DNA from 3 places in the Luteibacter pinisoli genome. Region 3 is predicted to be linked to each of the others. Evidence: predicted binding sites of a transcription regulator. Region 3 holds the regulator's gene; each other region holds the start of a gene.
The links. The regulator FliA, encoded in region 3, starts transcription of late flagellar genes. The targets are predictions, from matches to a motif close to TAAAGTTTNNCNNNCNNNGGCCGATAA.

Region 1 (7,343 bases), 650 kb from region 3:
GCCGACGTGGCCGCCATGCTCGGGATCGACCCGGCCCGCCCGGACTTTGCCGAGATCTTCGCCGGCAACGCCACGCTGCCGGGCATGACCGGCTACGCCATGGCCTACGGTGGCCACCAGTTCGGCCAGTGGGCCGGCCAGCTGGGCGACGGCCGGGCCATTGGCCTGGGCGAGATCCTGACCGCGCACGACGGCCGCCAGGAAATCCAGCTCAAGGGCGCCGGCCGCACCCCGTACTCCCGCGGCGCCGACGGCCGCGCGGTGCTGCGTTCGTCCATTCGTGAGTTCTTGTGCAGCGAGGCCATGCACCACCTGGGCGTGCCGACGACGCGAGCCCTCTCGGTCGTTGCCACCGGTGACGCCGTGGTCCGCGACGTGATGTACGACGGCCACCCGGCACCCGAGCCAGGCGCCATCGTCTGTCGTGTGGCGCCCACCTTCCTGCGCTTCGGCAATTACCAGCTGCCTTCGGCGCGGGGTGATACCGGGCTGCTGCGCCAGCTGGTCGACTTCACCATCCACACGCATTTCCCGGTGGTTGCCGCGCTGCCGGACGGCGAACGCCATGCCGCGTTCTTCCGCGAGGTGTGCGCGCGTACCGCGCGGCTCATGGCCGAATGGATGCGCGTGGGCTTCGTCCATGGCGTGATGAACACCGACAACATGTCGATCCTCGGCCTCACCATCGATTACGGCCCCTACGGCTGGGTGGACGACTTCGACCCCGACTGGACGCCGAACACCACCGACCGCATGCATCGCCGCTACCGTTTCGGCCACCAGCCGCGGATCGGTTACTGGAACCTGCAGGCCCTGGCCCAGGCGTTGTCGCCATTGTTCGACGGTGCGGAGGCGTTGCAGGCGGGGCTCGACCACTACGTCGAGGTGTTCGAAGCGACCGATGCCGCGTATGGCGCCGCAAAACTCGGCCTGATGCACGGGCGCGAAGGCGACGAAGCCCTGCTGGGCGACCTGCGTGGCGTGCTCACCGCGGGCGGCATGGACATGACGATCTTCTATCGCGACCTGGCCTTGCTGGACGTGGCGGCACCGCACGCGGGCGTGGTCGGCGCGGCGTTCTATAGCGACGCGCAACGCGTGGCCGTGGCGGACTCGCTCGAGGCCTGGCTGGTCCGCTATGCGGCGCGCGTGCGTGAGGATGAAACGGGCGAGAGCGAACGGCTGGCGCTGATGCACGCGAGCAACCCGCGTTACGTGCTGCGCAACTACCTCGCCCAGCAGGCGATCGACAAGGCGGAGCAGGGCGATAACAGCGGCGTGCTCGAGCTGCTCGACACGCTGCGTGATCCGTACGACGAACAGCCTGGCCGAGAGCACCTGGCCGCGCGCCGGCCTGAATGGGCGCGCGACCGGGTGGGGTGTTCGATGCTTTCCTGCAGCAGCTAAAGGCTTACCCGCGGGCGAAGGCGAGCAGGTCGGCGTTGAACTCGTCCTGCCGCGTGGTCACCAGGCCGTGCGGTGCGCCGGGGTACTCCTTCAGCGTGCCGTTCTTCAGGCGCTTCACGCCCTGCCGGGCGGCTGCGTCGATGGGCACGATCTGGTCGTCCGTGCCGTGGATCAGCAGCACCGGCACGTCGATCTTGTCCAGGTCCGGGCCGTAATCCACTTCGGAGAACTCGCGGATGCAGTCGTACTGGCCCTTCAGGCCGCCAAGCATGCCTTGCAGCCAGAACGATTCGCGCACGCCTTCAGAGACCTTCGCGCCTTCGCGGTTGTAGCCATAGAAGGGCAGGCTGAGGTCGCGGTAGAACTGCGAGCGGTCGTCCCACACGCCGTCACGGATGCCGTCAAACACGGCTTTCGGCAGGCCCAGCGGGTTGTTCTCGGTCTTGAGCATCAACGGCGGCACCGCGCCGACCAGCACCGCGCGCGCGACGCGGCTTGTGCCATGGCGGCCCATGTAGTGCGCGACTTCACCACCACCGGTGGAGTGGCCAACGAGGATGATGTCCTTGAGGTTCAGTGCCTCGATCACCGCGTGCAGGTCGTCGGCGTAGGTATCCATGTCGTTGCCGTCAAACGTCTGCGTGGACCGGCCATGGCTGCGGCGGTCGTGCGCGACGGTGCGAAAGCCGTTGTTCGACATGAACATCATCGGGGCATCCCACGCGTCCGCACTGAGCGGCCATCCGTGGGAGAACACGACCGGCTGGCCGTTGCCAAAGTCCTTGTAGAAAATCTCGGTGCCGTCTTTGACGCGTACGTAAGGCATGGGATGGCTCTCCAGCGGGGGGGCGATGTCGGGAATCCCGAGTCTCGCCGCTGGGCGCGCGCCGTTATTGGACAAAAACTGCCCATGGCGTACAAACGGTAGAATAGGCGGTTCCAGGCCCTCCCGAGATCCCCGCCGTGTCCGCCGGTACCGCTTCCGACGCCGCGCTTGAAGCGCTCTTCGTTCCCTTCGCCATCGGCGACCTCCGCCTGCCGGCCGAGGGCGGCGTGCTGATGCTGCGCGCCCGCGAAGGCTTTGCGTTGCGCGAACACAGCCGCGCCGGCTGGGTGCTCCAGCAGTCCTTCAAGCCCGCGGCGGATGCCCTTGCCCGCTACCGTTACACGGTGATTCCCGCGCCGCCCGCGGACCCTGGCACGTTCGAGCGGATCCTCGTGTTGCCTACACGCCAGCGTGAAGAAACGCGCGCGTTGTTCGCCCACGCGATGCGCCTGCGTTCACCGCAGGGCATCGTCGTCGCCAGCGTGCCCAACGCGGAAGGGGCGAAGACCGCCGAGTCCGATCTGGCGTTGCTGGCCGGTGGCGTCACCCAGGTGTCCAAGCATAAATGCCGCGTCTTCTGGACCCGGCCAGACGCCACGGCGGATGAAACCCTGCTCGCGGACTGGCTTGCCCTGGATGCGCCGCTGCCCATCGCCGATGGTCGTTTCGTCAGCCGTCGCGGGCTGTTCGCATGGGATCGCGTCGACGTCGCCTCCGCCTTGCTGGCCAGCGTGTTGCCTGCGGATCTGCACGGACGCGTGGCCGACCTCGGCGCGGGCTTCGGATACCTCGCCTGCGAAGTGATCGACCGCTGCGCCGGTGTCACCGAGGTGGCGCTGTTCGAAGCCGAGGGCAGGGCGCTCGATGCGGCGCGCCTCAATATCGAAGCCGCCGTGGCGCGCAGTGGCCGTGCCATCGCCACGCGCGTCGCCTGGCATGACGTCACCCAGGGGATCGACGGCCGCTACGACGTCATCGTCTCCAACCCGCCTTTCCACCAGGGCCGCGCCGACCAGCCTGAACTCGGCCGCGCCTTCATCGTTACCGCTGCCCGCGCGCTGGCGCCGAGTGGCCGCTTCTGGATGGTCGCCAACCGCCACCTCGCGTACGAAGCCACGCTGGAGGCCTGCTTCGCGCAGGTCCGCACCGTGGTCGATCGCGATGGGTTCAAGGTGATCGAAGCCAGGGAACCCCGCTCATGAAACTGGTAAGACTCCTCGCCAACCTCGGCTACGGCAGCCGCAAGCAGGTGGCCCAGCTGTTCCGCGAAGGCGCCGTCACGGATGCCGCGGGTGACGTGCTCTACGCCGACGACAAGGTGGAACACGCCGATGTGCGCTTCGAAGGCGAGCCGCTGGATCCCCCGCAGGGCATGATCCTGATGCTCAACAAGCCCACCGGTTACACCTGCTCGCGCAAGGACGTCGGGCGTCTCGTCTACGACCTGCTGCCGCCGCGCTTCGGCGTGCGCAATCCAGTGCTGTCCACCGTGGGCCGGCTGGATCGCGATACCTCCGGCGTGCTGCTGTTCACGGACGACGGCCCGCTGCTGCACAGGATCATCTCGCCGAAGAGCGCGCTGGCGAAGGTGTACGAAGCCACGCTGGCGGAAGACCTGCGCGGTGACGAGGGTGAGCTGTTCGCCGCAGGCACGTTGATGCTGGAAGGCGAGAAGGATCCGCTGGAACCCGCTGGCCTGGAGGTGCTCGGCACGCGCCACGTGCGGCTGACGCTGACCGAAGGCCGTTACCACCAGGTGCGCCGGATGTTCGCCGCCGTCGGCAACCACGTCGTCACCCTTGAGCGCATGGCCGTGGGTGGCCTCACCCTGGGCGGCCTTGAGCCCGGCACCTGGCGCCTGCTCACCCCGGAAGACGTCCGCACGCTGTTCGGCGGGTAGTTGTGGACGCGCCCTGCACGCGGGGTGCAGTATCCCAAGTCACCTTTGTCTGACTGGGGAGTGAGAGATGAGAAAGATCGCAATCGTGGCCGCAGGGCTGCTCGTGTGCGGCGCGGCGCAGGCCGCGGATACCAGCGTCACCGTCCCGATGACCATGGTCTCGACCGATGGCACCGGTACCTCGGTGGGTAGCGTCACCGTCAGCGAGAGCACCGGCGGCCTCGTCTTCACGCCCAACCTGAAGGGCCTGCCGCCGGGCGAGCACGGCTTCCACCTCCATGAGAAGCCGAGCTGCGCGCCGGGCGAGAAGGACGGCAAGAAGGACGGCAAGAAGGGCGCGGCCCTCGCGGCCGGCGGCCATTTCGATCCGGAACACACCGGCAAGCACGAGGGCCCGGATTCGGCCGCGGGGCATGAAGGCGACCTGCCGAAGATCACCGTGGGCGCGGATGGCACCGATACGACGGCCGTGACGGCGCCGCGGCTGAAGAGCCTGGCGACGTTGAAGGGGCATGCGTTGATGATCCATGCGGGTGGCGACAACTACGCTGATCAGCCGAAGCCGCTGGGCGGTGGTGGGGATCGGATTGCCTGCGGCGTAGTCAAATAACCGCTCGCGCTCCTACAACGCGGCGGTTGTAGGAGCGCACCCTGTGCGCGATCTTTTAGAAGAGGTCGATGCTACCGAGCGCCACCGGCGCCCCCAGCTCACCGCGTGCCGTGAGCTTCTCAAAGCCCTGCACGCTGTTGCGCCCGTTCTGCTTGGCGAAATACAGCGCCTTGTCCGCGCGATCCAGCACGATCTCCGGATAGTCGTTCTCGCTGATCAGCGCGTAGCCGATGCTTACCGTCACGTGGCCTACCTGGGGGAACGCCCAATTCGCCACGTGCTCGCGGAAACGCTCCAGCGCACCGGCCGCCGCCGCCTCGTCTTCGGAGGCGATGAGCATCACGAATTCCTCGCCACCAAAACGGAACAGCACGTCGTTCTGGCGGAAGCAGGCGCGCATCTGCTGCGCCAGCATCAGGATCACCTCGTCGCCGTACACATGGCCCCAGGTGTCGTTGATGCGCTTGAAATGGTCGATGTCGAGGATGGCGAGGTAGATCTGCGCCACGTCCTCGATATGCGTGCGCCGCTCTTCGTCACGGCGCGCAGCACGCGCACGCTGGCGCTGCAGCTTCAGCAGGCGCTGCAGGCGCTGCTCGAAGCTGCGGCGGTTGTACAGGCCGGTGAGCTTGTCGCGCTCGCTCTCATTGAGCAGGGCAATGTAGTTCGCGTAGATGCGGGCGAAGCCTTCCACCATGGTGCGCACGCTGTCGAGCGTGTCCTCGGCTTCGAGCATCACCGCGCCGATAGCGGCGTGTTCGCGGATGATCGGCACCACGAGGCGGCATAGCCCCTCGTCGGTCACATCGGTGATCACTTCCAGCGTTTCCATGGCGCACACCATGGTTTCCACCGGGTCGCCATCGCGCATCGGCTCCACGGCTTCGACCACGCAGTGGCCATCGCTGTTGCGCAGGCAGACGGTGAGGGATTCCACCGGGTGCTGCAGCGTGTCGCCGCGCTTGCACAGGGTGACGCTCTTCACCGCCACCAGTTCGGCCATGGACAGCACGAGGCTGTGGTCCAGGGCGTCGATGTCGCGGTGATGGGTGAACTCGGCCACGGAGGCGAGCAGGCGGGATTCCGGCATGCCGCCGGCAAGCGAATGCCAGGGCGTCCTCACGGCCGCACCGAACCAGCGGCCTGAGGGCCGCGGATGAAGCTACGAAATGCCACCGAACGCATCCTCCCCCGAGAAGGGCCCCCTGTATGAGCCCGATGATCGCGGTACGCGGGATACCAACCCACGTCCCCTTGCACTCTATAGCGACCGTGAAGCCGCGAACTTTAGAGCAATTTCTCGCGGAGTGGCGAGATTTGTGAAGAGGGTCTCAAAAAACGGCGTTAGATCGTGGCAACGCCCGCGGGCCAATGGCTGAGCAAACCGCGGTCCACACCCACCCGTCGGCACGAGCGCGTCGCCACGCCATCGGTGAGCGCGGCGCGGAACAACGGCGCCATGCCGCGCAGGGTGGCCGTGGCCACGCGGCCCTTCATCTGGTCGGCGGCGCTGCGCCGGAGCAGGTCGCTGGCCCAGGGCGGGAGCAGGGCGGCACCGGCATGCAGGAAGATGTCGCGCGACAGCCCGGCCAGCGGCACGGGCAGGTCCAGGTCGGCCAGCACCTCGAGCACCACGCGGGTGCGCTCGGTGTAAGCCAGGGTCGGGATGATGTCGCGCACGTAGTCATCCAGCGCCGCCACCGAGCCCGGCACGTCGCGGGCGCCCAGGGCTTCGGCCACGCGGCGGGTTTCGTCCAGGTAGGCATCGGCGGCGGCGGCCGGTACGTCCATCGGGCCGTAGGCGCGGAAGCCGGCCAGGAAGCTGGCCATCTCGCTCACGTGCACCCAGGTCAGCAGGTCCGGGTCGTCGGCCGAGTAGGGCTGTCCGGCTTCGTCCAGGCCGCGCACGTTGGCGTGGATGCTGCGCACGCGGGCGATCATCGCGTGCGCCTCGGCGGTGGGCGCGTAGGTCGTCCCGCCGACGAAGGCCGTGGTCCGGCGCAGGCGCCCGACCAGATCCTCGCGGAAGTTCGAGTGGTCCCACACGCCCGCCAGCGCGCGCGGATGCAGCGTCTGCAGGTACAGCGCGCACAGGCCGCCGGCGAGCATCCCGCAGAAGTCGTTATGGATGCGCCAGGTGACCGAGTTCGGCCCGAACAGGCCGGGGTCGCCCGCGGGGTGCTCGTAGTCGATGCCGCCGGTGGGCGGCTTGGGGAAGGCCGTCATCACCCAGCGCCGGATCGGCGCGGTGGCGGGGCGAAGCAGGGTGCGCAGCATCGCTCAGTCCCCCGACCACCAGCCGCGCCACTTAAAGAACCACACCGGCAGGATCATGCTCACGACGATGATCAGCAGGGCGACGGGGTAACCCCAGTGCCAGTCCAGCTCCGGCATGTACTTGAAGTTCATGCCCCAGATGCCGGCCAGGATCACCGGCGGGATCGTGGCCACCGAGGTCACCGTCAGCACCTTCATCACGTGGTTCTGGTCGGTGCTGATGAAGCCCAGCGTGGCATCGAGCAGGAACTGCAGCTTGTTGGTCAGCTGGTCGTCGAACTCATCCAGCGTGCGCAGGTCGTGTTCGACCACGCGCAGGCGCA
Region 2 (7,343 bases), 1.5 Mb from region 3:
AAGCTGGATCCGCCGTGGCCTGATGCAATTACGGGCGTGCCTGGGCTCATGAATACGACTTTCGATAACGACAAAGACAACCTGCGTTATGCCGAATACGTGCTTGGCCTGCTCGACGCCGACGCGCGGGCCGCCGTGGCCCGCGAAATCGCCGAGCAGCCGGAAGCCGAAGCCGCGGTCGCCCGCTGGCAGGTATGGCTGACCCCACTGGCCATGCAGGTGGATCCGGTGGAACCTCCGGCGCATACCTGGGCCGCCATCCGCCGCCGGTTGGCGCTCGAGGCCGAGGCCCCGCGCCCTAGCCTGTGGGACAGCCTGGCGCTATGGCGCTGGATTGGCGTCGGTGCGTCGGCCGTGGCCGCCTGCCTGCTGGTGCTCACCCTCACCCGGCCGCCGGGCACACCGCCCGCCGCCACGGCACCTGCCGTGCTGATGGTGTCCACGCTGGCCGGTGACAACGGCGTGGCTTCCTGGACCGCGACGATGGACGTCGAGCGTCGCGAACTCTTGCTGGTGCCCGCCAGCCCCGAGCCGCTGGCGGCGGGCCGCGACACCGAGCTCTGGCTGATTCCTGAGGGCGGTGCTCCCATCGCAGTCGGCGTGTTCGCGCCGGCGAATGGCAAGCGCTTCGCCCTGCCGAAGGACCTGGTCGATCGCCTCGGCCCGACCGCCGCGCTGGCCGTCTCGGTGGAACCGACGGGCGGCTCGCCCACCGGCCAGCCCACCGGCCCGGTCATCGCCAAGGGCAGCATCCGGGCGGCCTGACGCGCCTTCACATTTGTCGAGAAACGCGCCGTAAGATATTGACGGCGGGGCTCAACTTTACTGAGACCCCGCCGATAAAAAGGGTAGCGTCGCAGTCAGGGGGCCAGGGGCACGCCATGAAACTCGTCATTGCCGCGGTGGCTGTCCTCGCGGTCCACGCGATCGCGCTGGCGGTCACGCCAGCCGGTGGCATGGCGATTTCGTATGCCTTTTTCTTTGGCGTCTCCGTCGCGGCCATGGCCAGCGTCGTCTTCGCCTGGCACCGCTCGGGCACCCCGCGCGATAACCGCTGGTGGCTGCTGCTCGGCAGCCTCGCGCTGTGGACGGTGGGTATGTCGCTCTCCGCGCGACAGAACTACGTGCTGGATAACTCCAACCCGGCGCCCGGCGACAGCATGTTCTTCTACATCCTGTACGTGCTGCCGGTGCTCGTGGCTGTCTCCTCAGCCCCCGTAGCCGCGCGCAAGAAGTGGGCGCTGGCGATCGACCTGGTGCTGGCGGCCCTGCTCGGCGTGCTGTTCTACGTGCGCACGTTCTCCATCGTGTCGATGGAAGGCGCGATGGGCCCGCAGCAGGCCATCGACGTGGCGCGCATGCTCGATTTCGAAAACGTCTGCCTGGCCGTGGCCGCGCTGTTGCGCTTCCTCGCCACCGACCGCGCGGACGACCATTACTTCTTCCGCGCGGTGATGGCGTTCTTCGTCTGCTACGTCATCTCCGGCTATTGCTATAACCACTACGTGGCCCTGGGCGGCCACCCGGACTTCGGCGATTCGCCATGGGATGCGCTGCTCGACGTGCCGTTCCTGGCCATGGGCATCGCCACGCTCTCGCGCAAGCCACAACGCCACTGGCATCCGCCGGTGTACCTCGTTCGTTTCGTGCAGAGCGCCAGTCCCACGTTTCTCGCCATGAGCGTGCTTGGCTTTGGCCTCATGGTGATCCCGGGTTACCCCTCGCTGGGCATCACCGGCGCGATTGCCGCCGTGATCGGCATCGGCCTGCGCGGCACGCTGGCCCAGGTGGATCTGGTCGAAGAAGAATCGCGCCTGTCGCGCAGCCGCGACGTGCTGGAAGGCCTGGTGTTCGTCGACAGCCTCACCGGGCTGGCCAACCGCCGCGCGCTGGATGAGCGCCTGCTTCGCGAATGGCACCGCCCCGGCCAGCGCGAACCGATCGCGCTGCTGATGATCGACGTCGACTACTTCAAGGAATACAACGACCGCTACGGCCACCTGGCCGGCGACGACTGCCTGCGCGCCCTCGCCTCCACGCTGGTGGCGCGTGGCCTGCGCGTCGGTGACTTCCTGGCCCGCTTCGGCGGCGAAGAATTTGCCGTGGTCGCGCCCGGCACGCGCATCGCCGAAGCGCTGCAGCTGGCCGAAGGCCTGCGTGCCCAGGTGCAGGAGCAGGCCATCGCCCACCCGCGCAGCCCGTTCGGCATGCTGACCATCACCATCGGCGTCGCGGCCATCCAGGCCAGCGGCACCAGCGGTCCGCTGGAACTACTCAACGCCGCGGACCGCGCCCTGTACCGGGCGAAGCACGCCGGCCGCAACCGCGTCGGCGGCCCGGCCGAAAACAACATCGAATCGATCGCACGCAGCGTTTAACCCCGTTTGCCGGGTTGCCCCGTTTCATCGTCATGTCCCCAAGGAGGCCATGCACGATGAACACCCTTCGCGTCACCCTTTCCCTGCTCTTTACCGGCCTGGTCGCCGCGGCCGGTGCCGCCGGCGCCGAGCAACCCCAGCCGGCCGTGCGCCGCGTGGCGCCCGTGCCCGCCCCCGAAACCGACGTGAACTGCAGCGATGCGCCGCGCGTCCGCTATGGCTACGCGCCGTCCGCGCCGCCGATGATGCAGCCGCAGGCGCGCATGGCCATGCATGCCATGCCGGCGCAGGCCAAGGTGCAGATGCTCGACCAGGAGGCTGTCGCGACGGCAGTGCCCGCACCACCCGCGCCATCTGCACCCGCCAAGATCGCCGCCAACATGGTCCCGCCCGGCGTCATCATCGGCGGCCTCGCCGTGCAGGAGGTGGACACCAGCCGCTACGCCCATCGCGACACCAATCCGGTGCACCAGGCGGCGGCCGATCCGGTGTCGACCTTCAGCATCGACGTGGACACGGGTTCGTATACGAACGTGCGCCACATGCTCAGCGAAGGCCAGCTCCCGCCCGCGGACGCCGTGCGCAGCGAGGAGTTCATCAACTACTTCAACTACGGCTACGCGGCGCCGAAGGATCGTTCGCGCCCCTTCAGCGTCACCACCGAGTTCTCACCCTCGCCGTGGAACGCCAACCGCCAGCTGCTGCTGGTGGGCATCCAGGGCTATACCGTGCCGGCCAGTGAGATCCCCGCGGCCAACCTCGTGTTCCTCGTCGATGTCTCCGGTTCCATGGACGAGCCCGAGAAGCTGCCGCTGCTGAAGGCCTCGCTGAAGCAGGTGGTGCCGAAGCTGCGCGCGCAGGATCGCATCTCGCTGGTGACTTACGCGGGCAGCACCTGCGTGGCGCTGTCGTCCACGCCGGGCGACCAGCACGCGAAGATCAACGCCGCCATTGATGCGCTGGGCGCCGGTGGTTCGACCAACGGTGCCGCGGGTATCGACCTGGCCTATGCACAGGCGGCGAAGGGCTTCATCAAGGGCGGCGTCAACCGCGTGATCCTCGCCACCGACGGTGACTTCAACGTGGGCACGGTGGGCGTGCAGCAGCTGAAAGACCGCATCGCCGACAAGCGGCGCAGCGGTATCGCCCTCACCACGCTCGGCTTTGGCGAGGGCAACTACAACGACGAGATGGCGGTGAGCCTCGCCGACGTCGGCAACGGCAGCCACCACTACATCGACAGCCTGGAAGAAGGCCGCCGCGTGCTGGTGGATGAAATGTCCGCCACGCTGATGACGATCGCCAAGGACGTGAAGATCCAGGTGGAATTCAATCCCGGCGTTGTCGCCGAATACCGCTTGATCGGTTACGAGAAGCGCATGCTGGCCCGCGAGGATTTCAACAACGATGCGGTGGATGCGGGCGAGATCGGCGCGGGTGCGAATGTCACGGCGCTGTACGAGATCACGCTGAAGGGCGCGAAGGATGCCCACGTCGACCCGTTGCGCTACGGCGCGGAGGCACCGGCGGCCAAGGGTTCCGAACTCGCCTTCCTCCGCCTGCGCTACAAGGCGCCCGAGGGCGGCGCGAGCCAGCTGATCGAACAGCCGCTCTCCGCCGCCGTGACCTCGCCCAGCGAACGGATGCGCTTCGCGGCGGCCGTGGCGGCCTTCGCGGACAACCTGCGCGGCGGCAAGTACAGCGAGGGGTTTGGCTACGACAAGGTGGCCGAGCTCGCCCGCGGTGCCCAGGGCAAGGATGAGGGTGGCTACCGTGCCAGCATGGCGCGCCTGGCCGAGATGGCCGGCGGCATGCAGACCCCGGTGGCCGGCACCCGCTGACCAGGGCTCCTATGCCACGCCCGAATGCCGTAACCTCGTCGGCCATGGATGCTCCCCTGGCCGACGATACCGCGCTGATGCTCGCCTGGGTGGGCGGGGACGCGGCTGCCTTCAAGGCGCTATACGCACAGCACAAGGGGCCGCTGTACCGCTTCCTGATGAAGACGGTGAAGGACCGGGCGCTGGCCGACGAGCTGTTCCAGGAAACGTGGGCGCGCGTCATCGCGGCGCGCGACCGCTACCGGCCCGAGGCCAAGTTCAGCACGTGGCTGCTGCAGATCGCGCATAACCTCGCCATCGACGGCTTCCGCAAACTGAAACCGCTGGCCTCGTCCGACGAAGCCGAAGCGGTGTTCGCCCACCAGGCCGCGCCCGAGCGCGAACAGCCCGAGCAGGCCTTGTCCGAATTCGAACTGCGCCGGCGCATGCAGCAAGCGATCGACAGCCTGCCCGACGACCAGCGCGAGACCTTCGTGCTGCGCATGGAGTACGAGCTTTCCCTGGAGGACATCGCCGCCATCACCGGCGTCGGCCGCGAAACCGCTAAATCGCGGTTGCGCTACGCCATGGCACGCATCAAACAGTGGTTTGCGACATCGACATGAATCCGAATACGCCACCGCCCCACGACGACGACCTGCCGGACGAGCGCGAGCTCGCCGCGCTGTACGCGCGCCTGCCCAAGGCCGAGCCCGACGCGGCCCTCGATGCCGCCGTGCTGGCCGCCGCCCTGCGCGTCACGCCGCCGGTACGCCGCCGCCCCCGTTGGCCCGTCGCCCTGGGCAGCGCCGCCGTGCTCGTCCTTGCCGTGGGCGTGGGCCTCCATCTGCGCGACACCCCGATCCACGACCCGGTGGCCGGGAACGCCGAACGCTTCGCCGCGCCTGCCGCCGCACCCGTCCAGGAGCCGGCGGCCGCCCCCGCGCCCGCCCCGGTCGAAGCAGAAGCCGCCACCCCCGCACCGCCCCCGAAACTCATCGCCCAAAGCACAGCCCCCACCCACGCCATCACCCGCCGCATCGCCGAAGCCCCCGCGTAGGAGCGCACCCTGTGCGCGACGCCGTTCGCCCAAACGCCCAGGCCCTCGTCTTCGCCCCAGAATCCGCGCCGGCACCGCCGTCACCCGCCGCACCCCCAGCGCCCCCGCCCCTCAGCACCACCCACGACCGCAGCCGGCCTCACCGCCAGCCACACCGCCGACCTCGACCTGCCCAACATCGAACCCCGCTCGCAGGCGAAAGCCATGAAGGCCGCGCCCGCGCCGCTCTCCCCCGACGACCGCGTCGGCGAAATCCGCCGCCTGCTCGACCAGGGCGACCGCGCCGCCGCGCTGCAGAAACTCGCCGAACTTCGCCGCCTCTACCCCGCGTATGACATCCCGCAAGACCTCCGCGACCTGAAACAGTGAATGCCCCGCTAGCCACCCTCGTCGCGCCGTTCCAGCACGAAGAAGAGATCAAGAAGAGTCGCTTCCTCGCGCAAGCCGCGCCGGTCACGTCGCCGGCGGACGCCCTCGCCTTCTTCCAGGCCGTCGGCGACCCTGCCGCCACGCACAACTGCTGGGCCTACCGCATCGGCGACGCCTACCGCTTCAATGACGACGGCGAACCCGGCGGCACCGCCGGCCGCCCCATCCTCGCCGCCATCGACGGCCAGGGCTGCGACCGCGTGGCGGTGGTGGTCACCCGTTGGTACGGCGGCATCAAGCTCGGCGCCGGCGGCCTCGTGCGTGCGTACGGCGGCAGCGCCGCGGAATGCCTGCGGCTGGCACCGCGCGTGGCGATCATCGAGCGGCGTAACCTGACGATGCGCGTCGACTTCACCGACCTGGCGCTGGTCACCGCCCGCATCCGCGAACTGGATGGCAACATCGACGAAGAACACTTCGTCGCCGATGGCGCCGATCTTCTCGTCTCCGCGCCGCTTGATCGCATCGAGGCCATTGTCGCGAAGGTGATTGACGCCACGCGTGGGCGGGTCATGCCCAAAGCACTCATCGACGGACAAACACAGGGGCAGCCATGACCTCACCCGAGATGGACGATCGCGAAACGTTCGAGAACGTTTTTTATTATTTCCTGACGAGCCTTCGGGTACTCGCCTCTGATGCCGCGTCCCAATGCGAGGCCATGGGAAACCACAACACGCCCTGGGAAATCCAGCGTGACATGGTTTCTGGCGGGTTGGGATCACTGCGCTTATCAGCGCGGACGCTGAATTGGGAGCAAGCCGAGAAAATCCTGGATATCGTCGCCGCCGTAAGGCGACTCCCCCGGGAAGCGATTGCCGTGCCGAACATGAGCATGACAAGCCACGTTGGTTGTGTGGCAGCCATGAGTCATCCGGCATGGGAGCCGTTGCGCAGAGAGGCGGCGGCTTTGCTCGTTTTTCTGGAACCGGCGATTCAGGCGAATACGGCGTATATCCATAGGAAAGCGAAATGATCCGCCTTCCAGGTTAGCGGCAACGCACCTAGCCCTTCACCGCACCTGCAACCGATCAAGCCGGAGACGCTGGCGGTCATCCGTCAGCCGATCCAGCGCCAGGCGTACCGAGAGGATGGCGCCGAGGCCGCTGCCGCCGGCGAGTAGCAGCATCAACACGATCTGGTACGTCGCTGCCGCCAGTGGGTCCATGCCGGCCAGCACCTGGCCGGTCATGATGCCGGGCATGGTGATGATGCCGGCGGCGCTCATCTGGTTGATCAACGGCACCATGGCGCGGCGGATGGACCGGCGGCCGAGCGAGCCGCTGGCTTCATGGAAGGAGTGCCCCAGCAACAGGCGTGCTTCGATCGCCGGCGCTTCCGGCATCACGCCTTCCAGCACGCCCGCCATGCCGATGCTCACCGAGTTCAGCACGTTGCCGAGCAGGATGCCGACGACGGGAATGACAAAGCGCGGCGAGCCACCGTGTTCGCCGGGAAGCAAGGTGACCAGGGCGAACAGCGAGGTCAGCAACGCGGGCGCGGCGACGCTCACCAGGCTGGTAACGTAATGGCCATGGCGAAGCCGCTGCTGCGGCCGTGCCGCCGCTTCCCGCGCCGCGGCCAGGGTCATGACCAGCACCAGCGCCAGTGTGAGCCACAACGTGTCGATCGCGAACACGGCACGTAGGATGTAAC
Region 3 (7,343 bases):
CCACGAGGCGAGCGGCACGCCCGCCGCGCTGGCTTCCCGAATCTGTGTATCGGTGGGGATGACCGCCTCGCTGACGATCCCCTCGTATTTTTCGCGCAACTGGGCCAGGCACGCGCGCGATGCATGCGTGCGCGCGTCGTACAGCGTCGGCACGATGGTCCGCGGCATGGGCTTGCCCCGCGACCGTTCGATCATGGAGAGGCTGCGCAGCATGCGCTCCAGGCCTGCCAGGGCCAGTGCCTCGGTCTGCGTGGGCACGAGCAGGCGATCGCTCGCCGCCAGTGCGTTCACCATCAGGACGCCAAGGGTCGGCGGGCAATCCAGCAGTACGTGGTCGAAATCCGGCGCCAGTTCGGCGAGGGCCTGGCTGAGCACGAGGCCCATGCCCGGCTTCGTACCGAGGTGACGATCGAGCGTGATCATCGCGGCGGACGCTGGCAGCACGCTGAGGCGATCCCACTGCGTGGCATGCACGAGGGTGCCTACCGGCAACGGCAGGCTGGAGACGCCGAACAGGTCGTAGACGCTCCCATGCGCCCCGCCCTCGACACCGATGTAGCCCGAAAGCGAGGCATGCGGATCCATGTCGACCAGGAGCGTGCGCTTGCCATCGGCGGCCAGCATGCTGCCCAGCGACATCGCCGTGGTGGTCTTGCCCACGCCGCCCTTCTGGTTGGATATCGCCCAGACCTGCATCAGCGTGCCCCCGTCGTCGGTGCGCTGGCGGCTGCCGCGGCGGAGACCCGGTCGGCATCGCTGATCACGTGGGTGTTCTCCACCTTGTCGCCCATCACGACGATGAGCACGCGGCGGTTACGGTTGCGCCCTTCGTCGGTCGCGTTGGATACCGTGGGACGAAATTCGCCGAAGCCCATGATGCCGACGTGGTGCGGGTCCACGCCCTGCTCGGTGAGCAGGCGGGCCACGGTGGCCGCACGCGCTGCCGACAGCTCCCAGTTGGACGGGAACGTGGACGTCGCGATCGGCGTGTTGTCGGTGTAGCCCTCGACACGCATGGTGTTGGGGAACGGCGCGAGGATGCCGGCTAGCTTGCGCAGCACGTCCTGCGCGGCCGGCTGCAGCTTCGCCACGCCCACCGGGAACAGGATGTCGGTGCGCACTTCGATTTCAAGCCAGTCCGGCGTCTGCCGCACGCTCACGAGGCTCTTGTCGATCAGCGGCTTCATCGCGCGCTGCACTTCGTCGGAAATCTGGCTGAGGCTGGGCTGCTCGACCTTGCCCACGGAGGCATTGTCGGCCGGCGCCGTCTGGCGCTTCTCGCCGGGCTGGCGCTCGGCGGCCGCGCCTTCGTGGCCCGGCAGCGGCAGGTTGCGCGGCGGAATCGGCACGTCGATCTTCGCGATCGGGCTGGCCGCCGGCGCACGCGACTGGTTCGGCAGCGGCACCTGCACCGCAGGCGTGCTGTCGCGGGTGGGCTCGATCACCTTGCCGGTGCCGTTGAAGGCTTCATTGATGGATTGCGCCATCACCCGGAACTTGGTTTCGTTCACGGCGGACACGGCGTACATCACCACGAAGAGCGCCAGCAACAACGTGATCAGGTCACCATAGGGGATGGCCCAACGCTCGTGGTTGATGTGTTCCTCGTGATGGCGGCGCTTCACTGCAGGAACCCCTGCAGCTTGCTCTCGATGTGCCGCGGGTTATCGCCCTGGGCAATCGAGACGAGGCCTTCGACGAGGATTTCGCGCATCTGCGAGCGCGCGCGGGCCAGGCCTTTCAGGCGCGCCGCCATCGGCAGCGCCAGCAGGTTGGCCAGGCCGATACCGTAGATCGTGGCGACGAAAGCGGCGGCGATGCCATGGCCCAGCTTGCTGGGATCGGCGAGGTTCTGCATCACGGCCATCAGGCCCATGACGGCGCCGATGATGCCCATGGTCGGCGAATACGCGCCGGCGTTCTCGAACACCTTGGCCGCTTCGATGTCGATGTGTTCGCGGGTGAACACTTCCACCTCGAGCACGGAACGCATGGCGTCCGGCTCCGTGCCATCCACCAAAAGCTGAAGCCCCTTGCGGATGAAGGGGTCCTGTTCGCGCTCGATGGCGGGCTCCAGGCCCAGCAGGCCCGTGCGTCGTGAGATCTCGCTCCACCCGACGATGCGGGTGACGAGATTCTCGGATTCGATATCGGGTGGCCGGTACACCCACGGCAGCATGGCCCAGGCGCGCTTGAGCACGGGGCCCGGGGTCTGCACCAGCAGCGCGGCGAAGGTGCCGAGGAAGACGATGACGAAGGCGGCAGGATTCCACAGGGCGTCGAGGCTCGAGCCCTTGAGGATGGTCCCCACGATGATGACCAGGAAGGCCAGGATCGTGCCGACAACGCTCACGATATCCATATCAGACAGCCATCCTCAGGCTGGGCAGCACCTGGCCGCTGTCATCGGCCAGGCCCGCGAGGTCAAGTACGAGTGAGATACGTCCATCGCCGGTGATCGTAGCACCGGCCACGCCGGGCACGCCCTTCAGGAAGGGACCGAGCGGCTTGGCCATCACATCTTCACGGCCCAGCACTTCGTCGACGAGGCAACCCAGCGTCTGGTGGCCGATCTGCACCACGACGACGTGTCCACCCCTGCCCTGCGCGCCCGCCCAGTTGCCGAGGTCGGCCAGCGGCAGCGCGCGGTTGCGGTGCGCGGCCACCACGCGGCCGTCCAGTTCCTGGACCTGGCCTTCGGCGAGCTCGAACACTTCGGCGACGTTGGACATCGGCAGGCTCAGCAGGCGGTTGCCCACGCGCACCATCAGCACGCGCAGGATCGCGAGCGTCAGCGGCACCGAGAGGCGCACCGTGCTGCCATGGCCCACCCGCGAATCAATCGACAGGGTACCGCCAAGTTCAACGATTTTTGTCTTCACCACGTCCATGCCGACGCCGCGGCCGGAAATATCCGAGACCTGGCTGGCGGTGGAGAACCCGGGGCGGAAGACGATTTCGTAGCATTCGCGCTCGTCGAGGCGAGCGGCCTGCTCTTCATCCATCAGGCCCTTCTCGACCGCCTTGCGGCGCAGGACTTCCGGGTCCATCCCCTTGCCGTCATCGGTGACGGTGATGACGATGCGGTCGCCGTACTGGCCGGCCGCGAGGCGCACGGTGCCGGAACGCGACTTGCCCGCGTCTTCGCGGACGTCAGGCATTTCGATGCCGTGGTCCACGGCGTTGCGCAGCAGATGCACCAGGGGATCGGCCAGGGCCTCCACCACGGTGCGGTCGATATCGGTGTCTTCGCCTTCGGTGACGAGCTCAATCTCTTTGCCGAGCTGGCGGGCCAGGTCGCGCACGATGCGCGGGAACCGCGAGAACAGCTTGCCCACCGGCTGCATGCGCATGCGCAGCACGGCGTTCTGCAGGTCTTCCGCCACGCGCTCCAGCTCACCGATGGCGCGTTCCATCGGGTCGTTGGTGCCGCGGGGTGCGAGATTGGTCAGGCGATTACGCACCAGCACGAGCTCACCCGCGGCGTCGACAAGGCTGTCGAGGCGATGGGTATCAACGCGCACGGTGGTATCGGCGGCAGCGGCCGGCTGGCGCTTTTCGCTCGGCGCGCTAGCCGCTTTGGGCTTTTCAGCCACCGGCGCGGCAATCGGTGCCACGGCCGGCGCGACTGGCTCGGCAACAGCAACGGCGACGGGAGCGGCCTGCGTCGGCAGTTCGGCGTCACCCGGCGCAGCCGTACCGTAGAGCTGGTCCAGCAGGGCTTCGAACTCGTCATCGCTGATGGCGTTGCTGTCGGCCGCCGCGGGCGCATCGGCAACCGATGCGCTGGGCACATCGGCGTCGATGGACGCGCCGGGAGCGGCCGTGCCGTAAAGCGAATCCAGCAGCGATTCGAATTCGTCGTCGGAAATGGTGCCGGTGGATGCCGGCGCGGGCGCCCGGTCGGCGCGCGCGGCGTCGAGCAGGGCCTCGAATTCGTCTTCGATCGGATCGTAAGGCTTCGCCGGCGCCGCGGCGGGCGCCGGCTGGCGTGGGGCGCTGATTGGCACCGCCAGGGCCACCGGCGCGGCAGAAGCGGCACGACCCGGGATCACCAGGCGATCAAGCAGTGAACGCGGCGCGGGCTCGGCGGGTACACCGGCGTCGGCCGCGCGCATCATGTCGTTGAGCAGGTCGAGCGACTCCAGCAACGCGTCCATCAGGCCGGCGTTGAGGACGATGGCGCCGTTACGCGCCTCGTTGAGCAGGTCTTCCGCGCGGTGGCACAGTTCCACCATGGCGTTCAGGCCAAGGAAGCCCGCACCGCCCTTTACGGTATGGAACGCACGGAATACCGCGTTCAGGAGCTCGCTGTCTTCCGGCGAGGCCTCGAGGTCCACGAGCTGTTCGCCCAGGGTCTCGAGCAGTTCGCGCGCCTCGATCAGGAAGACGTTGAGCAGCTCGTTGTCCAGCTCCACGCTCATGCCGGGCTCAGAACCCGAATTCGCTGAGGAGGCGATCCACTTCGTCCTGGCTGACCTTGTCCGCGGCCGGCGTGTTGCCACCCGCGAGCGAACCGGTGAGGCGCACCAGCTCGATCAGCGAGGACTCGACCTTGGCCATGAAGGCTTCGACCTGGGCGACGCGCTGGCCGGACAGATCCTGCCAGGACTGCGCTTCGACCATTTCGCCGAAGCCGATGTCGCAGCTCTGCGCGAAATCGCCCACGCGCACGGCCAGGGCCGTCGCGTTGACGTTGAAGACGGGGTCGGCCTGGTCGAGCACGAGCAGCTCGTCGGCCTCTTTCGCCAGGGCCTGCGCCTGCGGGCGCAACTTGTCGCTGAAATCCAGCGTGCGGTGGGCCGCCTGCGAACTCATTTCGAGCACGTCACGCAGGTGCTTGCGCGCGTCACTCATCGTGCCCGGGATGCCTTCGCTGGAGATATCGGCGGCAAGGCGGCGGGCGGATTCGTGGAGGTCGCGCGCCAGGTGGCCCAGCGCCATGAACAGGTGCTGCTCGCGGCTGCGGATAAGGCTGTCGAGCGCCTTTTCAAAAGCCACGCTATCGTCGGCGTCGAGCAGCTCGCGCAGTTCGGGGGCCACGTCCTGGCCAGCGGAAATCATCGTGTTCATGGTCAGTCCCTTAGCCCGCGGCCGCAGCGAGTCGTTCGAAGATCTTGTCGAGCTTTTCCTTCAGCGTGACGGCCGTGAACGGCTTCACGACGTAACCATTCACGCCGCTCTGCGCGGCTGCGATGATCTGGTCGCGGTTGTTCTCGGCCGTGACCATCAGCACCGGCAGCTTCTTCAGCGCGGCGTCGGCACGAATGGCACGCAACAGGTCGATGCCGGTCATGTTCGGCATGTTCCAGTCGGTGACCACCAGGTCGATGGGCTGCGAGCGCAGCAGCGCCAGCGCCGCGTTGCCGTCTTCCGCTTCCTGGATGAGCGTGTTGGTGAAACCCAGCTCCACCAGCAGGTTACGGACGATGCGCCGCATGGTGGAGAAATCGTCCACCACGAGGATTTTCATGTTCTTGTCCAAAACGTTCTCCGCCTTACTGCCGCGTCGTTCTTAGTGTTTGTCTTTCCAACCTGACATGCGTGCACGGAGTCGGATCAGGGCCTGGCCATGGATCTGGCACACGCGCGATTCGCTCACTCCCAACACCGCACCGATTTCCTTCAGGTTGAGTTCTTCATCGTAGTACAGCGACATCACCAGCTTTTCGCGCTCGGGAAGCCCGTCGATCGAGTCGGCGAGCGCATGGCGCAGGCCGTCTTTTTCGAACAGGCCGTCCGGGCCCGCGGCGTCCGGGTCGGCCACGTCGATCGCGAAACCTTCGTCGCCTTCCGGCGCCGTCAGGCTCAGCAACCGCGCACTCGCCGCGTCGGCCAGGATCTGGTTGTACTCCATGGCATCGATGCCAAGACGCTTCATCACTTCCACGTCGTTGGCGTCGCCGCCGGTTTCGTTCTCGATCTGCCTGGTGACTTCCGCCACTTCGCGCAACTTTCGGTGCACGGAGCGCGGGGTCCAGTCCGTCTTGCGCAGTTCGTCCAGCATGGCGCCACGAATGCGGATGCCCGCATAGGTTTCGAAGCTGGCCGCGCGAGTCGGCGAATAGTTCCTTGCCGCCTCAAGCAGGCCGATCATCCCGGCTTGCATGAGGTCGTTCGCATCGACGCTGGGCGGCAGGCGGCCCATCAGGTGATAGGCAATCCGGCGCACCAGCGGCGCGTGCGTTTTTACCAGTTGATCGGCCGGAACCTTAGTGATTTCAAGGTATTCGCTCGCGACGCTCACAACGGCAGCCCTCCCCCCACGTGCTCGCGGCCGGCAAAAAAGCCGATCCGACCCTGACCACGGGGTTCGGGTTCACCCCATGTATCGACCGACCTGGCCATATTCTTGAATCCCACCGCCGAACGGCTGCTGGGCCAGGCTTCGACCACCGCCGACTGGCGGCGGATGGCCTGGCGCAGGTACTCGTCGTGCGGAACCATGCCCATGAAATCCAGGGACACATCGAGGAACCGATTGGTCACCCGGGAGAGCTTTTCGAACAGCTGGCGGCCTTCCTGCGCGTGGCGAACCATGTTGGCCACGATGCGGAAGCGGTTCACCGCGAATTCGCGCGACAGCACCTTGATGAGTGCGTAGGCGTCGGTGAGCGAGGCCGGCTCGTCGCAGACCACCACCACGACCTCGTCGGAGGCGGCGGCAAACATCGACACGCTATCGGAGATGCCCGCGGCGGTGTCGACAATCAGGTACTCCGGCGCCAGCGGGTATTCGTCGAAGGCGCGGATGACGGCGGCATGCTCGATGTTCGGCAGCTGGGCCATGCGGCGGGTACCGGAGGTGGCCGGGATCACCTTCAGGCCATGCGGCGCTTCCAGCACCAGGTCTTCGATGGCGCAGGCGCCTTCGAGCATGTGACCGAGATGGCGCGTGGGCTGCAGACCGAGCAGCACGTCGATATTGGCCATGCCGAGGTCGGCGTCCAGCAGGAGGACGTCACGCCCGCCCATGGCCAGGGCCATGCCGAGGTTCACGGCCACCGTGGTCTTGCCCACGCCGCCCTTGCCGCCCGCGATCGCGATGCTCCGCGTGGGGCGGCGGTCGGCTAGCCAGTTAAGCGTGGCGGCCTGGGAATTGTCGACGTGTGTGGTCATGAAGGAGTTCACTGCCGTGAAAGAGGTTGCGGATGCGGTTGCCGGGGTCACGTTCGTCAGAATCTGCGATCAGGCCAGGGCCGGTGAAGACGCGAAGCCGAAGCGGTCGGCAAGTATGGCGTCATCCGGTTCGTCGTTGCGCTGCTTGAGCATCTGGGCGGCGAGGCAGACCAGCTTGCGTGCGTCAGCAGTGGCGATGTCTTCGGGAACGCGCTGGCCATCCG

Region 1: FIV34_RS12610 (GGDEF domain-containing protein) is a predicted target of FliA. The motif match lies at 6,007-6,033, and genes of this name have one in related genera.
Region 2: FIV34_RS08675 (GGDEF domain-containing protein) is a predicted target of FliA. The motif match lies at 817-843, and genes of this name have one in related genera.

Annotation. Positions count from the first base shown of each region.
Region 1 is NZ_CP041046.1:2,779,287-2,786,629, reverse strand. Features, by position in the region: gene FIV34_RS12635 (protein adenylyltransferase SelO) at 1-1,407, shown strand, start outside; gene FIV34_RS12630 (alpha/beta fold hydrolase) at 1,412-2,233, opposite strand; gene FIV34_RS12625 (class I SAM-dependent methyltransferase) at 2,362-3,435, shown strand; gene FIV34_RS12620 (pseudouridine synthase) at 3,432-4,133, shown strand; gene sodC (superoxide dismutase family protein) at 4,201-4,743, shown strand; gene FIV34_RS12610 (GGDEF domain-containing protein) at 4,799-5,866, opposite strand; gene FIV34_RS12605 (oxygenase MpaB family protein) at 6,088-7,020, opposite strand; gene FIV34_RS12600 (CorA family divalent cation transporter) at 7,024-7,343, opposite strand, start outside.
Region 2 is NZ_CP041046.1:1,890,771-1,898,113, reverse strand. Features, by position in the region: gene FIV34_RS08685 (sigma-70 family RNA polymerase sigma factor) at 1-52, shown strand, start outside; gene FIV34_RS08680 (anti-sigma factor) at 49-765, shown strand; gene FIV34_RS08675 (GGDEF domain-containing protein) at 882-2,378, shown strand; gene FIV34_RS08670 (vWA domain-containing protein) at 2,435-4,219, shown strand; gene FIV34_RS08665 (RNA polymerase sigma factor) at 4,264-4,824, shown strand; gene FIV34_RS08660 (hypothetical protein) at 4,821-5,258, shown strand; gene FIV34_RS20930 (hypothetical protein) at 5,463-5,627, shown strand; gene FIV34_RS08655 (IMPACT family protein) at 5,624-6,244, shown strand; gene FIV34_RS08650 (hypothetical protein) at 6,241-6,663, shown strand; gene FIV34_RS08645 (ABC transporter permease) at 6,700-7,343, opposite strand, start outside.
Region 3 is NZ_CP041046.1:3,432,056-3,439,398, forward strand. Features, by position in the region: gene FIV34_RS15590 (ParA family protein) at 1-696, opposite strand, end outside; gene motD (flagellar motor protein MotD) at 696-1,625, opposite strand; gene FIV34_RS15600 (flagellar motor protein) at 1,622-2,362, opposite strand; gene FIV34_RS15605 (chemotaxis protein CheA) at 2,364-4,424, opposite strand; gene FIV34_RS15610 (protein phosphatase CheZ) at 4,432-5,073, opposite strand; gene cheY (chemotaxis response regulator CheY) at 5,084-5,485, opposite strand; gene FIV34_RS15620 (RNA polymerase sigma factor FliA) at 5,516-6,247, opposite strand; gene FIV34_RS15625 (MinD/ParA family protein) at 6,244-7,119, opposite strand; gene flhF (flagellar biosynthesis GTPase FlhF) at 7,189-7,343, opposite strand, start outside.